DNA from 2 places in the Chitinophaga sp. RCC_12 genome. Region 1 is predicted to be linked to the other one. Evidence: riboswitches for the same ligand, from Rfam matches in the RefSeq annotation. Region 1 holds a riboswitch; the other holds the start of a gene.
The links. Region 1 has a riboswitch for S-adenosylmethionine ahead of AB6805_RS13235 (PLP-dependent aspartate aminotransferase family protein). Riboswitches for the same ligand answer to the same signal wherever they lie in the genome.
Positions count from the first base shown of each region.

Region 2: linked by a shared signal. The riboswitch ahead of AB6805_RS12395 (PLP-dependent aspartate aminotransferase family protein) and the one ahead of AB6805_RS13235 (PLP-dependent aspartate aminotransferase family protein) in region 1 are both predicted to bind S-adenosylmethionine.

Region 1 is NZ_JBFUPS010000004.1:5,397-8,815, forward strand. Features, by position in the region: gene AB6805_RS13225 (YdcF family protein) at 1-219, shown strand, start outside; gene AB6805_RS13230 (NAD-dependent epimerase/dehydratase family protein) at 271-1,215, shown strand; SAM riboswitch class I at 1,291-1,404, shown strand; gene AB6805_RS13235 (PLP-dependent aspartate aminotransferase family protein) at 1,555-2,733, shown strand; gene AB6805_RS13240 (dicarboxylate/amino acid:cation symporter) at 2,684-3,419, opposite strand, start outside.
Region 2 is NZ_JBFUPS010000003.1:664,621-668,039, reverse strand. Features, by position in the region: gene AB6805_RS12400 (DUF2851 family protein) at 1-1,184, opposite strand, end outside; SAM riboswitch class I at 1,312-1,431, shown strand; gene AB6805_RS12395 (PLP-dependent aspartate aminotransferase family protein) at 1,617-2,795, shown strand; gene AB6805_RS12390 (homoserine dehydrogenase) at 2,892-3,419, shown strand, end outside.

The DNA of each region.
Region 1 (3,419 bases):
GTGTGGCAGAGCGGCATACCGGTCGACAAAAGAATGATGTGCGTGTCTGATGTGATGCACGTTGCCTATGTGAACAGCCCGATGTTCACCCAACGTTGTACCACAGAGCTGGGATATATGCCTGCGGCAGATATCAAACAGGCCGACCTTTACTTTTTATCGTTCCTGCCGGATCTGCGGTCGTTGCAGGTAAATGTGTTTGATCCATTGGATCCCTGAAATAAAATATCTGATTCATTTATTCGTCTACTTTATAAATACATCCTCATTATGTCTGATGCTTCTGTCCAGCCCTTATATACAATCCTCGGTGCAGGAGGTATTATTGCTAACGAATTGGCAGCCGAACTGGTGCGTCATCAGAAACGGGTACGCCTCGTAAGCCGGTCGCCAAAATCCATTGAAGGCATCACCGACCTGGTGCCGGCCGATATTACCGATGCCGCGCAAACTAAGAACGCCGTGAAAGGCAGCGCCATCGTATTTCTTACGGCCGGTCTCCAATATAATATCAAGGTGTGGTCTGATGCATGGCCAAAGATCATGACCAATGTAATTAACGCCTGCAAGGAAGCCGGTGCGAAGCTTATTTTCTTCGACAACGTATATTCTTATGGGTTAGTAAACGGACCCATGAAAGAAGATACGCCGTATCATCCTTCCAGTAAGAAAGGAACGATCCGCGCAGCTATTGCAACCCAGTTAATGAACGAGGTAAAGACCGGTGGCCTTACGGCCACCATTGCAAGGGCGGCCGACTTCTACGGACCAGGCGCCGATAAAACCGGCTTCCTGAACCTGCTGATCATCGATAAGTTCCGGAAGAACAGCAATGCCATGTGGCTTGGAAAAGACGATCAGACACATAGCTACACTTTTACACCCGATGCCGCCAAAGGATTGTACCTTCTTTCACAGGACGATACTTCCTGGAACCAGGTATGGCACCTGCCTACCGCCAACCCGGCGCCGGACGGTAACGGATATATAAATATAATTGCCACCCAGATGGGGGTGAAACCTAAATATATGAAGCTGGGCAGTTTTATGCTGACCCTCTCGGGACTGTTTGATACCACAATCCGGGAAATGAAGGAAATGCTGTACCAGAGTAACTATCCTTATATCTTCGACTCTACAAAGTTTGAACAGCACTTTAAGGTGAAACCTACTTCTTATGAAGAAGGAATCCGTTTAACACTGGCACATAAATAATAGTCTACTGATTTAGTAGGAAAATAAATTTGGAAGTTATTTTTTCTGTCTTATCTTTGCACCAGTTCTTTAAATAGCTTATCAAGAAAGGAGGAGGGACATGGCCCGACGATACCTTAGCAACCATCACTGTGCAAACAGTGAAAGGTGCTGCATCCATCCCGGTTTACGGACCAGGAAAGATAAGTCAGATCAATAGTTTTACATGATATTATTCTTACGATAATAGAAAACTCATCTGGCTCCCAGGTGAGTTTTTTTTATGCTCCCACCTTTTTGATATGCTCATTTAACGGACCTGTTTAACCAATTTTTCATCAAACTAAAAATCAAACAAAGATGAGCACTATCACAGAACTGATCCATTCTATTCCCGTAGATCCGCAAACAGGCGCTATTGCAGTTCCTATTTACCAGACGTCTACTTTTGTGCAAACAGCACCCGGTGTAAATAAAGGGTATGATTATGCGCGGTCAAATAATCCTACCCGTGAAACCGCAGAAAAGATCATTGCCAAACTGGAAGGCGGCGCTACTGCATCTGCTTTTGCCAGCGGCCTGGCAGCGATCGACGCGGTGATCAAGCTTCTGAAATCAGGCGATGAAATTGTGGCGGTAGATGATATTTACGGCGGCGCCTTCCGGCTGTTTAATAAAGTATATGAGAAGTTTGGTATCAAAGTAAACTATGTAGATACCTCTGATACACAGGCGGTATTCAACGCCATCACGCCGGCCACGCGCCTGATCTGGCTGGAAACACCCACTAATCCAACGCTGAAGATTTCAGATATTGCGGCTATAGGCCGCATTGCAAAAGCGCATAGCTGTTTGTTTTGTGTAGACAATACCTTTGCCTCCCCCGTGCTGCAAAAGCCGCTGCAGCTGGGCGCCGACCTGGTGATCCACAGCGCTACCAAGTACCTGGGCGGCCACAGCGACCTGATTGCGGGCGTGGTAGTGGCTAAAACCTTGCAGCTGGGAGAGGAGATTAAATTTTATCAGAATGCCTGCGGCGCCATTCTTTCCCCGTTCGACAGCTTCCTGCTGATACGTGGTATTGAAACATTGCACTTGCGTATTAAGCAACATGGCATTAATGCGCAGGCGCTGGCGGAATACCTGGAAAAACACCCGGCAGTAGATAAAGTGTTTTACCCGGGATTGCCATCGCATCCGGGCCATGAGCTGGCAAAGCAGCAGAGTAAAGGGTTTGGAGGAATCATATCTTTTACATTGAAAGATGACAGGGCCGAAGCGGCAACTGCGTTTGTTACAGCTACGCATTACTTTAAACTGGCAGAAAGCCTTGGGGGCATCAAAAGTTTATTGTGTCATCCCGCGGCCATGACCCATAAATCCATTCCCGCAGAAAAGAGAAGGGCAGCAGGCGTAAGCGATAGCCTGATCCGGTTATCAGTAGGACTTGAAGAAACCGCTGATCTGCTGGCCGACCTGGAGCAGGCGTTTACAAAACTGCCGGCGCCCGCCCCCGCAGAAAACGTGTTGTCAGCATAGCCGCAACATTGTCGCCCGTCGCATTGAGGATTGTAGCCAGCGGATCTACCAGCGTGCCTATGATCATCAGCGGCGGGAGCGCTTCTATGGGAAACCCGTAGATGCTCATCACCAGCAGTTCGCCAATGTAGCCACCATTAGGAATACCGCCTTCCACAATGCTGGCTATAACGGTAACGCCTAGTGCCATTAAAATGATGGGGACGCTGTCGAAGCCCTTGCCGAACATGGCAAATACCACGGCCATTTTTATGATAGAAGAAATGCTGGAGCCGTCTTTATGCAGGGTAGCGCCCAATGGCACTACCACGTTGCCAATATCGCGTGGAACACCCATCCGCTCAACTGCCTGGAGATTAGCCGGAATAGTAGCGATGCTGCTGCCGGTACCAACCGCAGTAAGGGTAGGTACAATATTATTCTTCCAGAAAATTTTCATACCCGGTATACCGCCGGCAACAAATGCGTACGCGCTGAAGCCAACAATAAAATATACAACGCCAAAGCCGTAGTAAATACCGAGGGAGTGTGCATAGGAGCCAAACAGTTGCGGCCCTACAGTGCCCACCTGGTAAGCGAAGTAGGCGCCCAGCCCGATAGGGCCCAGTTTCATGATAAGCGTAAGGATATCTTTCATCACCTCGTTGCCCGACTGCAGAAATCCGCGGAAAGCAGCGCCTTTCTCT
Region 2 (3,419 bases), on a different contig from region 1:
GCGCTTTCCTGGGTTACGCCCAGCCGGCTCCAGCTGTTGGTGATGTGGTTCTTTTCCGGTGGCAGCTGTTGCAGGAAATGCAACGCTTTTTCCTGGTAATATTTCCCGTTCTTATCCTGTCCGTACAGGAACAGCAATGGCAATACCGTGTTGATCAGGATGCCCTGCACCGCCTGTTTCCCTGGCCGTTGTGTGCGGGCCACGGGGTGCCCGAAGCGGTAATGCGTATGCCAGTACGCCGACGGCTGTACGAAGAACAACTGTTCCAGCGCTGTTACGTCGGGGGCTTCCAGTATGCGGGAAAACAGGTGGGGAGATTGCTGCAAAAGCGCCGCAAAAGTGGCCAGCCGCATGGTAGGAAAGGCAGCAGGTCGCATCCGCAGCCAGTTCCATTGGTGAGCGGGCATAGGACTTAGCCGGAACTTGTGTTGCAGGTGCCCGTAAACATCCTGTAACTGCAACGCATATCCGTCTGTTTGGGGCGCTTCCAGCATACCTGCCTGGCCAAACAGGAGGGCCTCCAGTTGAAGCAACAGGTGCCGGTACCGCATCAGCATTTTGTAGGGCAGCGACTGCGCCACTTGCAGGAACGGCAGGGTATTTACGGGCGTGCCATAACTTTGGGCTACCGCCCAGTAACACACCTCTTCCCAGTTGTAGCGGTTGTGCTGCAGCCAGGCCCGCAGGCTGCCGATTTTACGTTCCCAGCGCTCCGCCAGTAAGCGTTCCTTCCAGCTGAGCCAGATGAGTGGCGGTACCTGCGCGGCATGCGGGGCACAGGGCACAAAAGGCGACAACCGCCGCAGCTCCTCATACCGCTGCAGGAGCAGCTTGGGAATATGCTGCTGCAATTCCAGGCAGGGCGCCTCGCCCATTCCTACGGCGGGCATATCGTGTACAAACACCACATGCAGGATAATACGACCGTATTGCGGATTGTGCTGGTGCCCATGCCGGAACCAGTCGGATGTACGCAGGTGCAGCTCCACCTGGCCTACCCATAAGGTAGCCCCGATCCTGATTTTTGCGGCCGAAAAATCCGGCCCGCCATTGTGGTTGTGACTACCGGGAAACAAGACCTGTACTGATTCTCCGCCGGTAGTAGTTAGATGATCCTGCTTAAATAGCCGGAATGCCCAGATATGCTGGAACAGCTCTTCTGAGAGCAACGGGTTAACAAACATAAGAGATATGGTTGGGTACAAAATAATATCATCCAAAGGTAATAAAACATCGATTAATAAATAAAATTCAACTCCAATTTGGAAATCTGCTCAAAGTCATATTACCTTTGCGCCAGTTCTTACACATCACTTATCCAGAAAGGCGGAGGGACTTGGCCCTGCGATGCCTTAGCAACCTTTCCTGATTATTATGATCAGGAAAAAGGTGCTAATTCCTGCCCCGGTGCAAATCGGGGAAAGATAAGTTGGCAGAGATAATACTTCACAGAGATATATAACTTTCTAAAGGAGCTCTTCCAACAAACGGGAGAGCTTTTTTTATGCCCCTTCCCCACCCTTTTCATGGATTTGTTGTTGTTTAAGTTGATCTTTAATGATATCGTTGCAGTTGGCAATTGTGCACATTGAACATCATTAAAAATAATTTATAACATGAAAACAGCTACACAACTGATTCATAGCATACCGGTAGACGAACTGACAGGCGCTATTTCTGTGCCTATCTATCAAACGTCCACTTTTGTGCAGGAATCACCCGGCATCAATAAAGGCTTTGAGTTTTCGCGGGCGAACAACCCCACGAGAAAAGTGCTGGAAGACCTCATCTGCAACCTGGAAGAAGGGTTTGCCGGATTTGCGTTTGCCAGCGGTATGTCAGCCATAGATGCGGTGCTGAAGCTGTTAAAGACCGGCGATGAGATCATGGCCGTGGAAGATACCTACGGTGGCATCTTCCAGATCTTTAATCACATGTTTGAACGCTTTGGCATCAAAGTGAATTTTGTAGATACCAGCAACCTCGATAAAGTACTGGCCGCCATCACGCCCAATACAAAGATCATCTGGCTGGAATCCCCTACCAATCCTACTTTGCGTGTATCTGATATTAAATCTATCAGCAAAATTGCTAAACAACATAACATCCTGCTGGCGGTAGACAATACCTTCAGTACACCACTACTGCAACAGCCGCTGACGCTGGGCGCCGACCTGGTGATCCACAGCGCGTCCAAATACCTCGCAGGACACTGTGACGTAATTGCCGGCCTCGTAGTCGTAAACTCAAAAACACTGGCAGACCAGATCCGGTATAACCAGAATATTTCCGGCAGTATCCTCAGCCCGTTTGAAGCATGGCTCACCATACGCGGTATCGAAACATTATACCTGCGCCTGGAAAAACAATGCAGCAACGCCAACGCCATCGCCAACTGGCTGGCCGCACATCCCGCTGTGGATAAAGTATTTTATCCCGGACTGGCTACTCATAAAAACCATCACATTGCCCGTAAACAACAAAAAAATTACGGCGCACTGGTAAGCTTTTCCCTGAAAAGCGACAATATCAAAAACGCTATACGTATCGTAAACGCCACCAAATTATTTAAGCTGGCAGAAAGCTTTGGCGGCGTGAAAAGCATGCTGGCCCATCCGGCCACCATGACGCATCGTACCATACCGGAAGAATTCCGGAGAAAAACAGGTCTGCAGGACTCCTGCATCCGTTTATCAGTAGGCATCGAAGATGCCGATGACCTGATCAACGACCTGAAACAGGCGCTGGACAAATTAAACCATCCGGCCGGCAAGCAAATTACTGTTTTACAATAGCCGTCAGCGGTTAGCACACCACTTTCAATGTTCAGAACCTGATCATCTCTGCACAGCGAAAGACTGACCCCTACGGCGGAAAGCTCAAAAAAAAGTATGGAAAACAAGATCATCAATTTAGGCATTTTCGGATTCGGCGTCGTAGGACAAGGACTCTATGAAGTTTTGAACAGAACAAAAGGTATTAATGCACGGATCAAAAAAATCTGTATTAAAGACCCCAATAAATCAAGACCTATCGATAGCAGCTACTTTACGACAGATAAAAACGACATCCTCGAAGATCCTACCATTGACGTAGTAGTGGAACTGATCAACGACACCGAAGCAGCCTTCGAAATAGTAAGCAAAGCACTCCGCAACGGCAAAGCCGTAGTAAGCGCCAGCAAACGTATGATCGCTGAAAACCTGCCCGCACTATACCAGCTGCAGGCGGAAAACAAAGTGCCATTCCTGTATGAAGCGTCCAGCTGCGCGAGTATTCCCATTATCCGCAACCTGGAAGAATATTATGATAACGACCTGCTCAATGCTGTAGAAGGTATCTGTAACGGATCTACGAATTATATTCTTACTAAAATATTTGAAGAGAACCTCAGCTTTGCCACTGCCCTGCAACAGGCA